4 regions of the Kluyvera georgiana genome follow, and region 1 is predicted to be linked to each of the others. Evidence: predicted binding sites of a transcription regulator. Region 1 holds the regulator's gene; each other region holds the start of a gene.
What was found. Region 1 encodes CRP, which controls carbon source genes, mostly activating them, when cyclic AMP is high. Its sites were predicted from a motif close to ATGTGANNNNNNTCACAT; they were not measured.
Positions count from the first base shown of each region.

Region 1 (4,304 bases):
TGGTGGTGGAAGAAGTGGATATCGATGAAGGCATGCAGCGCTTTGCCCAGGCCGTCGCGAAAATTGTTAGCTAGTTTGCCGCTTTAACCAGCCGCCGTGCCGTGGGCGCTGGCGCCAGGCCACCGACGAAATGGTGTGCATGGTGTTCAGGTGCCCCAGAATTCGCTGGAGATGCTGTTCCATGGTGCTTAACGGCCCGTGGGACAGCGAATCCGGCGCTTCCATAATGTTGACCTCGCCGCTGCTCCCCGCTTCATCGTATTCCAGACGCTGCTGGCAGCGTTGTAGGGCAATTTCACACGACTCCAGGTACTGCTGCGCCAGATCGGGCGTCAACATGTTGTGCTCGCGCGCCAGCGTCGTCATGGCGTTGATGTGCTCGACGATAAACTGGCTGTGGGTGACCCACAGCTTCATGTCTTCAAGATAACGTGAATTAAAGCCTGGCTCCTGCATCGCCTGGTTCAGCGTGTTATACAGCGTGTTGTGCGCCTGGTTGACGCGCATGCGCTGGTAGGCCAGCTTCGGTGCCTGTGGGTCAGGGCTGAGGATCAGGCGGATAGCTTCCTGATCGGCCTCCAGCGCCGCCTGGGCGTTCTGGCGCAGCTGGCCGCTCTGCCACTGCGGCCAGAGCCAAATCATACCGCCGAAGGCGATCAGGCAGCCAATGATGGTGTCGATAAAGCGGGCGACAATAAACTCTTCGCCATTAAGCGTCAGGATTTGCAGGGTGTATACCGCGGTGATGGTAAAGCCGACGGTTGCCCAACCATAGCTGCGACGAATAATCAGGTAGCTCACTAACGTCACTATCAGCATGCCCGTTAGCGCCCAGCCCTGCGGCGCGTGGAAGTGCAGGGCCACGGCGGCAATTACCAGCCCGGCAAGCGTGCCCGCCGCTCGGTGGAAAATTCGCACCCGGGTCGCGCCGTAACCGTTTTGCGTGACCAGCAGCACCGTCATCAGGATCCAGTACGGTTTTGGCAGGTGCAGCGCCGCGCCCATCAGGCTGGCGATGCTCAGCATCACGCTGAGACGCGCGGCGTTACGCAGGGCGGGAGAGCGCAAAGAGAGGTAGCTTTTTAACGCGGGGAACAGCGGCAGACGGCGTTCTTTGTCGGCCATCAGGTTACGCGGGTACAGCGGGCGCTGGGAGCGCAGCACGCGGGCAATGCGGCTGAAGTGCCAGGCACAGAACTGACCAACCGGGTTATCCGGGTGCTGGTCGGCAATTTTTTCCAGCGCGCCAATCTGTTTATCCATGTTGAAGCGGGTAGGGTAGCGGTGATAGAGGATATCGTCCGCCAGCACGCGCAGGCGTGCGGCTACCGTCTGGGCATTCCAGCGGATCACCGCTTCCGCATGGCTGCGTTCAACCAGCTTCTGCACCTCTTCCGGCTGGTGCAGGCTGACGGAGATATGCTCCTGCAAATCCAGCCCTACCTGGAAGGCGCGCAGCAGGCGCTTATAGTCATTGTGCTGGTTCGCCGCCAGCATGTGTAGCTGCTGGTAGCATTGGGAAATCAGGTCCACCACCTTTTGCTGGCGAGTCAGCAGCGGCGGCAGCGCGGTGTTGGGATCGGTATGCTGAGTCAGTAAGCTATATTTTGCTTCGCAGTAGTCCGCAAGCTGACGGTAAAGCAGACTGAGCGATTCTCGCAGCGGCTGCTCGCGCCACATCCAGAACCACCACCAGTTGAACAGCCCGTACCATAATGTTCCCAGCGCGTAGATCAATAACGGCTGCCAGATAGGCATATTCCCTGCCAGGCTAAGGGTAAAAATGGACGCAATCAGCGAAGCGGGCAGCAGTCGTCCGTGCAGGGCGCTGATCTCCGCCGTAACGCCAAGCAGCAGCGCCAGCCCGGTCAGAATCAGTGGCAGAGGTACATCGCGCGCCAGCAGCAGCTGAACGGCGAGGCTACATCCTGCGAACAGACAGCCGCCAATGATCAGACGCTTGAAGAAACGTTTATGTGGCGTATCAAGCCCGGCAATGTTGCAACAGGCGGGCACCAGCGAGAACAGTAGGCCCTGCTTGAGATGACCGAGAAGTAGACCAATGGCAACGGGCAGACACAGCACCAGCGTTTGCCGCAGTGCATAGTTGACTTCCGGGTGGTAAATCAGCCTGCGCCACATAGGGGGAAAACAAAAACGGCGTACTGCATGACGCAATACGCCGTTTGGGCTGGATTAGCGGGTACCGTAAACGACAATGGTTTTGCCGTGTGCGGAGATCAGATTCTGATCTTCCAGCATCTTCAGGATACGGCCCACGGTTTCACGAGAGCAGCCCACGATCTGGCCGATTTCCTGACGAGTGATTTTGATCTGCATCCCGTCCGGGTGGGTCATTGCGTCAGGTTGTTTTGCCAGGTTCAGCAGCGTCTGCGCGATACGACCGGTGACGTCGAGGAACGCCAGGTTGCCAACTTTCTCAGAGGTCACCTGCAGACGACGCGCCATTTGCGAAGAGAGACGCATCAGGATGTCCGGGTTAACCTGGATCAGCTGTCGGAATTTTTTATAAGAGATTTCAGCAACTTCACAAGCGGTTTTTGCCCGTACCCACGCGCTGCGTTCCTGGCCTTCTTCAAACAGGCCTAACTCACCGATGAAATCGCCCTGGTTGAGGTAAGAGAGGATCATCTCTTTCCCTTCTTCGTCCTTGATGAGTACTGCCACTGAGCCTTTTACGATGTAATACAGCGTCTCTGCTTTTTCACCCTGGTGAATCAGCGTGCTCTTCGATGGGTACTTATGAATATGGCAATGAGACAAGAACCATTCGAGAGTCGGGTCTGTTTGCGGTTTGCCAAGCACCATGCGCGGTTATCCTCTGTTATAAGCTCTTCCCGGCGGCAAAAGCATTGCGGCCACCGGTTGCAATAGTATCCTTCCCGTTACCTGGGAAGTCGGCTGTCGCATACTGTCGCAGCCTGTAATGTGATGTCCTCTGCATACATGCAGTACGTTTATGTATTACCGTAGCATCCTGACTGTTTTAGCATAGCTTTAGCCGTGTGTCTCCTGGTGTCTCGCTTCAGCATGACGTCGATCGCCTTCCATTGCGAGAATTGTTATGTGCGCGTAATCTGAGAAGAAAATTGCAACCTTGGAGTTAAAAATTATGCAAGCGCGTGTGAAATGGGTTGAAGGGCTGACCTTCCTGGGGGAGTCCGCTTCTGGGCACCAGATCCTGATGGACGGCAACTCTGGCGATAAAGCGCCAAGCCCGATGGAAGTGGTGCTGATGGCCGCAGGTGGCTGCAGCGCTATCGACGTGGTGTCTATCCTGCAGAAGGGGCGCAATGACGTGACCGACTGCGAAGTGAAGCTGACCTCCGAGCGTCGTGAAGAAGCGCCGCGCCTGTTCACCCACATCAATCTGCATTTTATCGTCACCGGTAAAGGGCTGAAGGATGCGGCGGTTTCCCGTGCGGTGGATCTGTCTGCGGAGAAGTACTGCTCTGTTGCGCTGATGCTTGAAAAAGCGGTGAATATCACCCACTCCTACGAAGTGATCGAAGGGTAAGTCCTTTGCGAGCAACGGCTCCCTCGTTCCTTCGGGGAGAGGGAACCGTCCTGTCAATCTGCTAGTTTCGACCTTCCATTAAACGCTGCACCAGCGGCGTCATGATCAATTCCATCGCCAGCCCCATTTTGCCGCCGGGAACGACCAGCGTGTTCATATGCGAGATGAACGAACCCTGCAGCATGGCCAGCAGCCACGGATAGTCGATGTTGTCGAGGTTGCGGAAGTGAATCACCACAAAGCTTTCGTCCAGCGACGGAATGCCCTTGGCGGCAAACGGGTTAGAGGTATCAACCGTCGGCACGCGCTGGAAGTTGATATGCGTGCGTGAGAACTGCGGCGTGATGTAGTTGATATAGTCTTCCATCGAACGCACGACCGAATCCATCACCGCTTCGCGGGAGTGTCCGCGCTCGCTGGTATCGCGGATCATCTTCTGGATCCACTCAAGGTTAACGATTGGCACAACGCCGACCAGCAGGTCGACGTGGCGTGCGACATCATGCTGTGGCGTCACGACGCCACCGTGCAGCCCTTCGTAGAACAGCACGTCGGTCGGTTCCGGCAGCGGCTGCCAGGGGGTAAACGTGCCTGGCACCTGATTCCACGGCACCGCTTCATCGTAGGTATGCAGGTATTTTCTCGACTGCCCTTTACCGTGCAGACCATAGTCGCGAAAGGTTTGTTCCAGCAGGCCAAAATCGTTGGCATCCGGGCCAAAGTAGCTGATATGGCGGCCTAAATCGCGGGCTTTACGAATGGCCAT
Region 1 covers NZ_CP158865.1:424,948-429,251, forward strand. Annotated here, with positions in the region: gene argD (bifunctional acetylornithine/succinyldiaminopimelate transaminase) at 1-74, shown strand, start outside; gene ABTW00_RS01965 (YccS/YhfK family putative transporter) at 67-2,142, opposite strand; gene crp (cAMP-activated global transcriptional regulator CRP) at 2,197-2,829, opposite strand; gene ABTW00_RS01975 (OsmC family protein) at 3,134-3,538, shown strand; gene ABTW00_RS01980 (phosphoribulokinase) at 3,600-4,304, opposite strand, start outside.

Region 2 (4,304 bases), 2.2 Mb from region 1:
GGTGATGTTCGGTTCCGGAGACGGACCCATGGTGTACAGGGTGTTCAGGAAACGGAAGCTGTTTTTGGTGACCAGGGTACGGCCGTCAACGCCCATACCACCGACGGATTCAGTTGCCCAAATCGGGTCGCCGGAGAACAGTTCATCATACTCAGGGGTACGCAGGAAGCGAACCATACGCAGTTTCATGACCAGGTGGTCAATCATTTCCTGAGCTTCAAGTTCTGTGATTTTGCCTGCTTTCAGGTCACGTTCGATGTAGATATCCAGGAAGCTGGAGGTACGACCGAAGGACATTGCAGCGCCGTTCTGGGATTTAACAGCGGCCAGGTAGCCGAAGTAAGTCCACTGGATAGCTTCCTGAGCGTTGGTAGCCGGACCAGAGATGTCGTAGCCGTATTTAGCAGCCATCTCTTTGATCTGACCCAGCGCACGGTGCTGTTCAGAGATTTCTTCACGCAGACGGATAGTCGCTTCCAGGTTCACACCGTTTTCCAGATCGGACTGGAGAGAGGAGAACTGAGCGAATTTGTCTTTCATCAGGTAGTCGATACCGTAAACGGCGATACGACGATAGTCACCGATGATACGACCACGGCCGTATGCGTCTGGCAGACCGGTCAGAACACCGGATTTACGGCAGCGCAGGATGTCCGGAGTATAAACGTCGAACACGCCCTGGTTGTGAGTTTTACGGTATTCGGTGAAGATTTTTTTGATAGTCGGATCCAGCTCGCGGTTGTACGCTTTGCAGGAACCTTCGATCATTTTGATGCCGCCGAACGGGATAAGCGCACGCTTCAGCGGAGCTTCAGTCTGCAGACCAACAATTTTTTCCAGCGCTTTGTTGATGTAACCAGCGTCGTGGGAAGTGATGGTGGAAGCTACGGCGGTGTCAAAGTCAACTGGCGCGTGAGTGCGGTTTTCCAGTTTAACGCCTTCCATAACGTTGTCCCACAGTGCTGTGGTCGCGTCAGTTGCGCCAGCCAGGAAGGACTCGTCACCCTCATACGGAGTGTAGTTTTTCTGGATGAAGTCACGTACGTTTACTTCATTCTGCCAGTCACCTTTCGCAAAACCTTCCCAGGCTGTGGCTAACTTTTCATTAAGTTCGGACATGTAACACCTACCTATCTTAAGTGGACTTTTTATTTACTGCCTGGAGCAACAGTCAATTAATGACGGTCGCCGCCACGCAGGTAAATGACCCAGTATGTCAACCCAACCAGCAAGCCGCCGCCGATGATGTTCCCGATGGTTACCGGAATCAGGTTATCGGTGATGAAGTGCATCACGGTCAGGTGAGAGAAACTGTCCGGAGTCGAACCGATAGCGGTCCAGAATTCCGGGCTAGCAAAGTTGCGTATTACGATACCCATCGGGATCATAAACATGTTTGCGATACTGTGCTCAAAACCGCTGGCGACGAACATGGCAACCGGTAAAACCATAATCATGGCTTTATCCATCAGGCTGCGGCCAGAGTAGCTCATCCAGACTGCCAGGCAGACCATCAGGTTTGCGAGGATGCCGAGAGCGACGGCTTCGATAAATGTATGGTGCATTTTGTGGTCAGCGGTTTGCAGGACGTTTAGCCCCCAGCCGCCGTTGGCCGTCATATATTCGCCGGACAGCCACATGAGCAGGACGAAGAGCAGGCACCCAACCAGGTTACCAACATAGACGTTCAGCCAGTTTTTCGCCAGCTGACCCCAGGTAATTCGGCCGCTGGCTTTCGCCACAACGATCAGGACGGTCGACGTAAAAAGGTCAGCGCCACAAATAACGCAAAGGATTAAGCCTAGTGAGAAGCAGATACCACCAATCAGCTTGGCGATGCCGAACGGCATGCCCGCCGTACCCGTGGTTGCGGTAATGTAAAAAACAAAAGCAATCGAGATAAAGACGCCCGCAGTAATCGCCAGATAAAAGGTTTTCAGCGGATGTTTGGTTGCTTTATAGACGCCTGCTTCTTCGGCAACTTTGGCCATCGCAGCAGGAAGGAGTAGATCAAAAGGGTTGTCAGCTTTCACACTAACTCTCTCTTTTTATTTAATCGGCGACGAGATACTAACAAAGCATTATAGATGAGAATTTGATATAGATCATATCTCACCTGGCTAATAGGCCTGAAGAACGCGTGGTTTTTCATCAATCCCTTGCTAACTATATGAATATAAAAATGAAAATAAATTTTAAGATTTACACAATCAGTTGAATTTTTTCTTTACCCTTAATTTTGTTGGTTAATTAAAATGGAGTAATGATCAAGAAATTTAACAATAAAAGTAAGCTACCAATTATAGTATTTACTTATATTTAACTTTATTTTCACAGAATCGCGAAGCGAAACGTTGAAATAAAAAAAGGGCCAACAAGTGGCCCCGTAATATAGCCCAGGTCGTCCGTTAAGCCTACTTTTTCTATGGAGAAGTGCTTACTTCGCCCAGAAAGCAGCTTTCGCGCGCTGCAGTTTTTCGTAGGCCTGTAATAGCGACTGGTGGGCCGGGAAGGCTTCCAGGGAACCGTCGACCGGTTGCAGGCCATAGAATGCCTCTTCACCGCTCAGGGCCGCGCTGGCGGCTTCAACCGCATCGGCGCCGTACATGCGAACAAACGCGTTCAGGTACTGCAGAGGCTCGCGCTCTTCTTCCTGGGACAGCAGCAGCAGCGTTTGCAGGCAACGATAGTAGTTGGCGCGCTCGGCGCTGAACACCGAAGCGTTGAACTCCATGGTCCATTCCGTCCAGATCAGCGCTTGCTCAAGATCGCCGCCTGCGAGCGCCAGCATCGCCTTCAGCTCACCAATACGCAGGGTGTACCAGCCGTTGTTCGGACCGGTCGCCAGGCCCAGCAGTTCGCGCACGCGGGTAAAGTCGTCCAGCCCTTCATCGTCGAGCTGTTCGATCAGGTTCAGGTACTCTTCTTTTTCCCACTCGCTGCCTGGCAAGGAGAGAAGGGTTTCGCGCAGATGGCTACCCATATTGTTGTTTGCCAGCCACAGATCTTCCGCCGGATAGATATCGGACATCCCTGGCACGATGATACGGCACGCGTAGACGCCAAGGTGCTCGTAGTCGGCGATGTACACTTCTTTATCTTCTTCTTTGAAGATAGCCATCAGCGTGGCGAACTCTTCTTCGGTCGTGCCGGAGAAGTTCCAGTCGGCGAACGGATAGTCGGCGTCCTGCTTGAACATATCCCATGAGATCAAACCGCTGGAGTCAATGAAGTGGGTTTCCAGGTTGGTATGTTCAGCCACTTCTTCGTCATCGAAGGTTGGCGGGGTGAACACGTCGAGATCTTTCAGGCCACGGCCCTGTAGCAGCTCGGTCACCGTACGCTCCAGCGCGACGCCGAAGTCCGGATGCGCACCGAAGGAGGCAAAGCAGGTACCGTTTGCCGGGTTGAACAGCACTACGCAAATCACCGGGTATTTTCCACCCAGAGAGCCGTCGTAGGCGAAGATCGGGAAACCTTCCGCTTCCAGCGTTTTGATGGATTCCACCACGCCCGGATAGCGCGCCAGCACCTCGGCAGGGATTTCCGGCAGGCTGATGCTTTCCGCAATAATGCGGTTTTTCACGTGGCGTTCAAACACTTCCGACAAACCCTGAACGCGGGCTTCGTTACGGGTGTTGCCCGCAGACATGCCGTTGGAGACATACAGGTTTGCAACGATGTTCATCGGAATATAGATAGTTTCGCCGTCGGACTGACGGGTAAACGGCAGACCGCACACGCCGCGATCGTCGTTGCCGGACTGCAGATCGACCAGCATGCTGGCAGTCAGTTGATCGTCAGGATCGTAGAAAGCGCGCAGACGGGCATCGAGCAGGCCTTCCGGCACCTCGTCGTCATCGGTCAGCGGGAACCATTTTTCGTTCGGATAGTGCACGAACGGGCCGTTGGCGATTTTGTCGCCCAGCCAGAAGTCGGCGAAGAAATAGTTGGTTGACAGACGTTCGAAGTACTCGCCCAGCGCGGAGGCCAGCGCCGCCTTTTTGGTCGCGCCTTTGCCGTTGGTAAAGCACAGAGAGCATGCCTTATCACGAATATGCACCGACCAGACGTTAGGAACCGGGTTCAGCCAGGAAGCTTCTTCAATATCGAAGCCCAGATCGAGCAGCTTTTGCTGGAAGCGAGCGATGGAATCTTCCAGTGCGGCATCTTTGCCGGGAATATAGGTTTGCGTCATAGCAATCTCTTTTGTCGTACGGAAAGCGCGCAATGATACGGGTTTTGCGTGACGGGTGCTATCTTCGGCGAAAATAAAAGGGGCAGCTATGCTTACTGACGATAAC
Region 2 covers NZ_CP158865.1:3,199,086-3,203,389, reverse strand. Annotated here, with positions in the region: gene pflB (formate C-acetyltransferase) at 1-1,119, opposite strand, end outside; gene focA (formate transporter FocA) at 1,176-2,033, opposite strand; gene ycaO (30S ribosomal protein S12 methylthiotransferase accessory factor YcaO) at 2,438-4,198, opposite strand.
Region 2: focA (formate transporter FocA) is a predicted target of CRP. The motif match lies at 2,094-2,111, and genes of this name have one in related genera.

Region 3 (4,304 bases), 1.5 Mb from region 1:
ATATTGCTATTACCCAGGTTCGCAAAATAATATTTTCGTAACCCTATGAAATATAGAGAATGTAACTTCCCGATATACTCTGCGTAAGGCTTTGTTAACATGCGTATTCTGTCTTACATTATGTGCATCGGGAAATGTGAGCTGAGTCTAATTTTTAGATTGGCAGTCATTGCTCAGATAGGCGCGTTACGCATTATTTGCTATCAATAGTACATCGCGAATAATAATTCCCATTTATATATCATGATATACATCGGTCCCCCAATATTGGAATGATCGCAAATTTGTTTTAGATCATTTTTGATAATGGCCGGTAAGAGGATTATGTTCGCGGTAATGAGGAGTACGCTAAATCCTTCCCTATTCGTCACCTGGAGGGATTCGATTATATGAATTTACAGGAGTTAAAATGAAACAGGTTGCTGTACTGCTGGCCCCGGGTTTTGAAGAAGGGGAAGCGATTGTCACTATCGATATCCTGCGCCGTTTGCATATTGGCGTTGAGCTGGTGTCGTGCGCTGAATCACGCGCGGTGGTGAGCTATCACGATATCCCGATGGTGGCTGACGCCACGCTGGCAGAACGTCTTGATACCCTGTACGACGCAGTCGTCCTGCCGGGGGGGCCACAAGGTAGCGTGAATCTGGCGGCGAATCAGGATGTCGTTAAGTTTGTGGCGGCCCACGATGCCGCGGGCAAATTTATTTGCCCAATCTGCTCAGCCGCTGCGCGCGTGCTGGCCGGCAACGATCTGCTGAAAGGCCGTCGCTATGTCTGCTCCGGGGATCTGTGGCAGGACGTGAAAAACGGTGAATACGTTGATGCGCCGGTCGTTGAAGACGGCAATCTGATTAGCGGCAAAGGATTTGGTCACGTCTTTGATTTTGCCTTTACCGTCGCGGCACGTCTGTTGGGCGATGAAGCGCCGGTACGTGACCACGCCGATCACATCTATTACCGCTGGTAATTAATTGGTCATCTCAGTGGAAGGGATATCTTCGCTGAGTATATAGATAAATAAGCTATTCTCTCTGCGCGAATTGTCTGACAATTCGCGTTTTTTATATGTACGTATCTGCTGAATCTATGCATCACTTCACTGTTATTCAGGGGTGTGATGGTGCTCTCTTCTGAATGGTTAATTCCTGGCTATTAATGTTTCAACATTGTTAATGCTGTTAATTATGCGGCTAATACTTTGTTTTATGTCCGATTTAAATCGTTTGTCTGATTTTTCCCTACATAAAAGAACATTTAGGCTGGAGTTAACCATGCACAAATTTACGAAAGCGCTGGTGGCCATCGGGCTGACGGCGGTTATGTCACAATCGGCTATGGCCGAGAATTTAAAGCTCGGTTTTTTAGTAAAACAACCCGAAGAACCCTGGTTCCAGACGGAATGGAAATTTGCGGATAAAGCCGGTAAAGACCTTGGTTTTGATGTCATTAAAATTGCCGTTCCGGACGGTGAGAAAACCCTCAATGCCATTGATAGCCTGGCGGCCAGTGGTGCCAAAGGTTTTGTTATTTGTACGCCAGATCCAAAATTAGGGCCCGCTATCGTCGCCAAAGCGCGTGGCTACGATATGAAGGTCATCACCGTTGATGATCAGTTTGTTAACGCCAAAGGGAAACCGATGGAGGATGTGCCGCTGGTGATGATGGCGGCGAGCGAAATAGGCGCACGGCAAGGGCAGGAACTGTATAAAGAGATGCAGAAGCGCGGCTGGGACGTGAAAACCACCGGGGTGATGGCGATTACCGCCAATGAACTGGACACCGCGCGCCGCCGGACTTCAGGTTCCATGGACGCGCTAAAAGCTGCCGGTTTCCCGGAAAAGCAGATTTATCAGGTGCCCACCAAATCTAACGATATCCCCGGTGCGTTCGATGCCGGTAACTCGCTGTTGGTACAACATCCGGAAGTGAAACAGTGGCTGGTTGTTGGCATGAACGATAACACCGTGCTCGGTGGCGTGCGTGCTACGGAAGGTCAGGGGTTCAAAGCGGACAACGTCATCGGTATTGGTATCAACGGTGTGGACGCGGTGAACGAACTGTCAAAAGCGCAGGCCACCGGCTTCTTTGGTTCGCTTCTGCCAAGCCCGGACATTCACGGTTACAAAACCAGCGAGCTGCTCTACAACTGGGTGCAGAAAGGCGCTGAACCACCGAAATTTACCGCGGTGACCGATGTCGTGCTGATTACCCGCGATAACTTCAAAGAAGAGCTGGCGAAAAAAGGCCTCTAAGTCCTGATGGTTCTCCTCCCGCAGCGCGGGAGGAGAGGGATCGTGTCATTGTGGAGGTTGCGATGCAACAGTCTACCCCTTATCTCTCTTTCCGCGGTATCAGCAAAACCTTCCCGGGCGTAAAGGCGCTGTCCGATATTAGCTTCGATTGCTATAGCGGCCAGGTCCACGCGCTGATGGGCGAGAACGGCGCCGGCAAGTCGACGCTGCTGAAAATTCTTAGCGGTAACTATGCCCCGACGTCCGGCACGCTGGCGCTGCGCGGAGAAGAGATTTCTTTTGCTGATACCACCGCGGCGCTGAACGCGGGTATCGCGATAATTTACCAGGAACTGCATCTCGTCCCGGAAATGACCGTGGCGGAAAATATCTATCTTGGTCAATTGCCAAGCCGCGGCGGTATCGTTAACCGCAAACTGCTGAACTATGAAGCGCGTATCCAGCTTGAGCATCTGGGTCTGGACATCGATTCCGATACGCCGCTGAAGTACCTGTCGATTGGCCAATGGCAGATGGTCGAGATTGCCAAAGCGCTGGCGCGTAACGCCAAGGTCATTGCCTTTGATGAACCGACCAGCTCACTTTCCGCGCGCGAAATCGACAACCTGTTTCGGGTGATCCGTGAACTGCGCAAAGAGGGGCGGGTGATCATCTATGTGTCTCACCGCATGGAAGAGATCTTCGCGCTGAGTGATGCCATCACCGTATTTAAAGATGGCCGCTATGTCTGCACCTTTACCGACATGATGGAAGTGAGCCACGACCGGTTGGTGCAGGCGATGGTCGGGCGTGACATTGGCGATATCTATGGCTGGCAGCCGCGTCAGTACGGTGAAGAGCGTCTGCGTCTATCGCTGGTGAAAGCGCCGGGCGTGCGCACGCCGATTTCGCTGACCGTTCGCAGCGGTGAAATCGTCGGCCTGTTTGGCCTGGTTGGCGCCGGGCGCAGCGAGCTGATGAAAGGGATCTTCGGCGGGACGAAAATAACCGGCGGTGAGATTTTCATCGACGGTGAGCGGGTGACCATCAATAAACCTGCGCAGGCGATTCGCGCGGGGATGATGCTGTGCCCCGAAGACCGCAAAGCCGAGGGGATCATCCCGGTCCATTCGGTGCGTGACAATATCAACATTAGCGCCCGCCGCAAGCATATCCACGCGGGGTGCCTCATCAATAACGACTGGGAAGCGACTAATGCCGACCACCATATTCAGTCTCTTAATATCAAAACGCCGGGGGCTCAGCAGCTGATCATGAACCTCTCCGGGGGCAATCAGCAGAAGGCGATTCTCGGACGCTGGCTGTCGGAAGATATGAAGGTGATCCTGCTTGATGAGCCCACGCGGGGCATCGACGTTGGGGCAAAACATGAAATCTATAACGTGATTTATGCGCTGGCGGCGTCCGGCGTCGCGGTGTTGTTTGCTTCCAGCGACCTACCGGAAGTGCTGGGCGTTGCCGACCGTATTGTGGTGATGCGTGAAGGGGAAATCGCCGGCGAACTGCTGCACGAGAGCGCCAATGAACAACAGGCGTTAAGCCTGGCTATGCCAAAAGTCAGTCAGGCCGTTGCCTGAGTTAGGAGGTTATGATGTCAACTGTTACTACGCCTGGCGCCCGCCGCTCGTCGTTGAGCCTTAGCCGTATCTGGGATCAGTACGGAATGCTGGTGGTCTTCGCCGCGCTGTTTATCTGCTGTACGATTTTTGTCCCGAACTTTGCCACCTTTATCAATATGAAGGGGCTTGGGCTGGCTATATCGATGTCAGGAATGGTGGCCTGCGGGATGCTGTTCTGCCTGGCCTCCGGCGATTTTGATCTGTCGGTTGCTTCAGTGATTGCCTGTGCGGGCGTCACGACGGCGGTGGTGATTAACGTCACTGAAAATCTGTGGATTGGCGTCTTTGCCGGGCTGCTGCTCGGGGCGTTGAGCGGGCTGGTCAACGGCTTCGTGATTGCCCGTCTTAAGATCAATGCGCTGATCACCACGCTTGCCACCATGCAAATCGTGCGCGGGTTGGCCTATATCATCTCCGATGGAAAGGCGGTAGG
Region 3 covers NZ_CP158865.1:1,934,548-1,938,851, forward strand. Annotated here, with positions in the region: gene ABTW00_RS09195 (DJ-1/PfpI family protein) at 410-967, shown strand; gene ABTW00_RS09200 (arabinose ABC transporter substrate-binding protein) at 1,272-2,252, shown strand; gene araG (L-arabinose ABC transporter ATP-binding protein AraG) at 2,315-3,829, shown strand; gene araH (L-arabinose ABC transporter permease AraH) at 3,844-4,304, shown strand, end outside.
Region 3: ABTW00_RS09200 (arabinose ABC transporter substrate-binding protein) is a predicted target of CRP. The motif match lies at 1,113-1,130, and genes of this name have one in related genera.

Region 4 (4,304 bases), 1.5 Mb from region 1:
GACTGCCGATCTCTCTGTCCTCGTTGATATAGAAATCGGCGCCGCCGCTGCGCAGAATCTGTAAGGCCTCTTTACTGCTGTCAACTTCGATGACTTGCTGAAATGTCAGGGTGGGATAAGCTTGTTTAACGAGCGTCTGGGTGGGATCGTGCCGTCGGAAAATGACTCGTGTATCGTTCAGGTCGCGTACCGTCTTTGCCTGTCGGGTGATGCTGGCGGTAACGACGCTGTTTTCGAGCAGGCGTAAGGAGAGGATGGTATTCTTCAGGTGTTCACGGGTCTGTAGCACGCTGGCGTATAACCCGTAGTCATGGTGTCTGAAACGTTGCTCGAAGGTCGTGCCGTCAATGGGCTGGAGGGTGAGATTATAGCCGTAGCGCGAATTGATGGCGTGCAGCAGCTCGGGATAGAAACCATGGAACTCTCCGTGGTCGTCGCGCCAGAATTCAAAACTATCGGCGTCGAGTATCCAGACAGGAATGGTGGAAGCCGCTTTTACTTTTTGTGGCGGTACGGCAAAAACGCGTGTCGTGCAAACGAGCAACAGGGTCAGTAGAACAAGGAGACCCAGCCCGTGTCGAAGAGATCGGCAGTCCTGTGTCACAAGTCAGTTCCTTTGCGAAGACTATTTCATCCATTTAATAGCGTACAATTCATCGGGTCTATTATTCCCCTTACGCCAGTTTAGTCGACCATGTGCCCTGGTAACAGTAAAAAAATAATGGTTTATGTAATGATTTATCTACCCGGCATAGGCCAAAAGTGTGACCGCCTCAGTAAAAAGTAAAACCATTTTTCATAAAATTTGAAAGTGCGTTTGTCTGGTAGTAAGGTTACTGCAACGTAATCGAACGACTGCGGGAAATCCCGCGTAGCTTTCAGGAGAGGAAAGAATGAAAATTGCACTGATGATGGAAAACAGCCAGGCCAGCAAGAACGCGACTATTCATCATGAGTTAAAAGCCGTTGCCGATGAAAAAGGCTTCCCGGTCTACAACGTGGGCATGAGCGATGAAAACGATCATCATCTGACCTACATTCACCTGGGTATCATGGCCAGCATCCTGCTGAACTCTAAAGCGGTAGATTTCGTCGTGACTGGCTGCGGTACCGGTCAGGGCGCGCTGATGTCCCTGAACATCCATCCGGGCGTGGTTTGCGGCTACTGCCTGGATCCGGCAGACGCCTTCCTGTTTGCCCAGATCAACAACGGTAACGCGCTGTCTCTGGCCTTCGCAAAAGGTTATGGCTGGGGCGCGGAGCTGAACGTTCGCTACATGTTTGAAAAAGCGTTCACCGGTCGTAACGGCGAAGGCTACCCGCCGGAGCGTAAAGAGCCTCAGGTCCGCAACGCGGGTATCCTGAACCAGGTGAAAGCCGCTGTAGTGAAAGAAAACTATCTGGATACTCTGCGCGCAATCGACCCGGCGCTGGTGAAAACGGCTGTCTCCGGTCAGCGTTTCCAGGAATGCTTCTTCGAAAACTGCCAGAACAAAGAAATCGAAACCTTTGTTCGCGAGATCCTGGCGTAAGCCTGACGCTCTCCTTTTTAATAAAAAAACCCACGCTCTGGCGTGGGTTTTTTTATACAGTGAACTCAGGCTTTGGCTTTCTTCGACACCGCGCTGCCCGCGTCTCGCGTCAGATGCAGGGTATCTATCATCCCCACCAGGCAAATCAACGCAATAAAGACAAAGGCCAGGCGGAAGCTGATACCCGGTACCGTACTGAGATCCAGCACGGCGCTGAGCTTCTCACCAATACGAATCCCAATCGCCCCGAGCGTGATGCCCAGGCCAATCGCCAGCTGGCTGGCGGTACTGAACAGCGTATTGGCATAGCTCATTTGCGGTGAGGGTACGTCGGCAAACGCCAGGGTGCTGACGCCGGTAAATTGAATCGAGCGGAACACGCCGCCGAGATACAGTACCAGCATAATCACCCATACCGGCGTCTGCGGTGTCAGGAAGGCGCAGGCGACCAGCGCCAGCACGTTCAGCGCACCGTTGATCAATAGCAGGCGGCGGAAGCCCAGCCAGCGAATGAGCGGTGTGGTTGCCGGCTTAATCGTCAGGTTGCCCACAAACACCGCCAGCACCAGCAGGCCGGAGTGGAACGGATCCATACCAAAACCGACCTGAAAGAGTAGGGGAAGCAGGAACGGTACGGCACTGATCGAGGCGCGGAACAATGAACCACCGTACATCGTGACGCGGAAGGTGGGGACCTTTAGAGCATCCATACGGATCATCGGCGCCGGGCTGCGGCGGAAATGGGACAGCGCATAATAAAAAGTGGCGCCGCCGAGCAGCAACAGCGTGATGATTAGCCCCCCCTGCATTTTCTCCGCCCCCAGAAGCTCCATCGCGTAGACAAGGCTCACCATTGACACTGAGGTAGCGAGGAAACCCGGTAGATCGAATGGCCGTCGCTCATCATCGCGGATGTTGGGAATAATCCGCAACGCCAGCAGGATGGCGATGATACCCAACGGGACATTAATAAAGAATATCCAGCGCCAGTCGGCCACTTTGGTAATAAATCCGCCCAGCGGAGGCCCGATAATAGGCGCAATCAGCGCGGGCCAGGTGAGCGTGGCAATGGCGGTAATGAGCAGGTGTTTCGGCGTGGTTCGAAGGACGGCTAGCCGCCCAACAGGGACCATCAACGCGCCGCCTACGCCCTGCAGGATACGCATGGCCACGAAACTGTGGGCGCTGGTGGCGAGGCCGCAAAACACGGAAGAGACGGTGAAAATGGCCAGCGCGAGGCTGAAAATGGTGCGCGCGCCAAAGCGGTCCGCTATCCAGCCGCTGGCCGGGATGAGTACTGCCAGCGTGATCAGGTAAGCGCTAATGCCAATATTGAGATCGACGGCTTCAACGCCAAAGGTTTTCGCCATATCTGGCAGGGCGGTGGCAATCACCGTCCCATCGAGGAACTCCATAAAGAATGCACCGGCCACAAGCAGCGCGGCAGGGGATACCCCACGGCTCGCCTGGGCCTGGAGAGGCTCATTCATCGTTGCGTTACCCTATCAAAATAATTCGTAAAATTTATAGGTTTTGTAGATTCTGCAAGTCACAGATTTTCATAACAATTTCCTTATAAATTTAACATGCATGATAATTGTTATGTGATTTAACTCTCAAAATGGTTGATTTTTGTGATGGTGGTCATATTATGTGCCTAAAGACAATAACACCTGCATAACAAAAACCGGAGCATCAACATGAAACAGCGCATGCGTAAAATCCTCAAAAGCATGTTCGAGAACTATTGCAAGACTTTCAAAGACGTACCGCCAGGCGCTATGTTCTGATAAAAAAAACCTGCTGCGGCAGGTTTTTTTATCTTCAGCAAAAGTAGGTTACTATTACGCTCCGCAAAATAGGAGCAAAAAATGTCTCAGAACCTCACCCCTAACGATGAACTGGTTTCCGACGTCGTCGCCTGCCAACTCGTTATCAAACAGATCCTCGACGTTATTGATGTTATCGCACCGGTTGAAGTCCGCGAAAAGATGGCGACTCAGCTGAAAGCGATTGACTTTACCACTCATCCGGCGGGGGCCGATCCGGTAACGTTGCGGGCGATTCAGAAAGCGATTGCGCTGATTGAGCTGAAGTTTACGCCACAGGATGCGACGCACTGATCCCGAATTGACGTCTTCAGGCCACAGTCCTGAGAGCGGAAAGAACAAGGGCGGCCATGGCCGCCCTTGTTGCGTAATTAATGCTGCTGTTGGTTAACGATGTTCAGCAGATGCTGGTCGGTTTGCTGGATGCAGAGGCCCGCTTTACGCGCGCTGCGCACTTCATCCAGAATGGTCTTCAGCAAGATACCATCCTGTTCCTGCTCTTCTTCCAGTGCGTTGAGGAAACTCAGGGTGTTATCGTCATGAAGCACTTTTGCCTGTTCAGTCAGCTCAGACAGCGTAGAGCTGCGCTGTGCGTGATCTTCAATGGTTTTCAGGAAAAGATCTTCGAGGGTGGCACACTTATCTTCTTGGGTTTCAAAAGCTTTCACAACCGGATAAGCGCCAGATTTCTTCATATAATCGAACACACGCATCATTTGCGTTACGCTGGATTGCGCCCGTGAACGTAAAAACGTCGCGGTACCATTCAGTCGATGTTCTGAGCACCACTCGCTCAAACGCAAATAATGATTAGATGCATAAAATTCGAGATTCATCTGAGCATTAAGCTTTTGAACCATTCCTGGAACTGCCATACAAATATCCTTATTACTGGTAGGAACGATACGCGTGATACCGCATAGTATCTAAATAGCCGCTAACC
Region 4 covers NZ_CP158865.1:1,930,088-1,934,391, forward strand. Annotated here, with positions in the region: gene ABTW00_RS09165 (HD domain-containing phosphohydrolase) at 1-604, opposite strand, end outside; gene ABTW00_RS09170 (RpiB/LacA/LacB family sugar-phosphate isomerase) at 894-1,532, shown strand; gene ABTW00_RS09175 (MFS transporter) at 1,598-3,022, opposite strand; gene azuC (stress response protein AzuC) at 3,233-3,322, shown strand; gene ABTW00_RS09185 (DUF2766 family protein) at 3,404-3,655, shown strand; gene ABTW00_RS09190 (non-heme ferritin-like protein) at 3,733-4,236, opposite strand.
Region 4: azuC (stress response protein AzuC) is a predicted target of CRP. The motif match lies at 3,135-3,152, and genes of this name have one in related genera.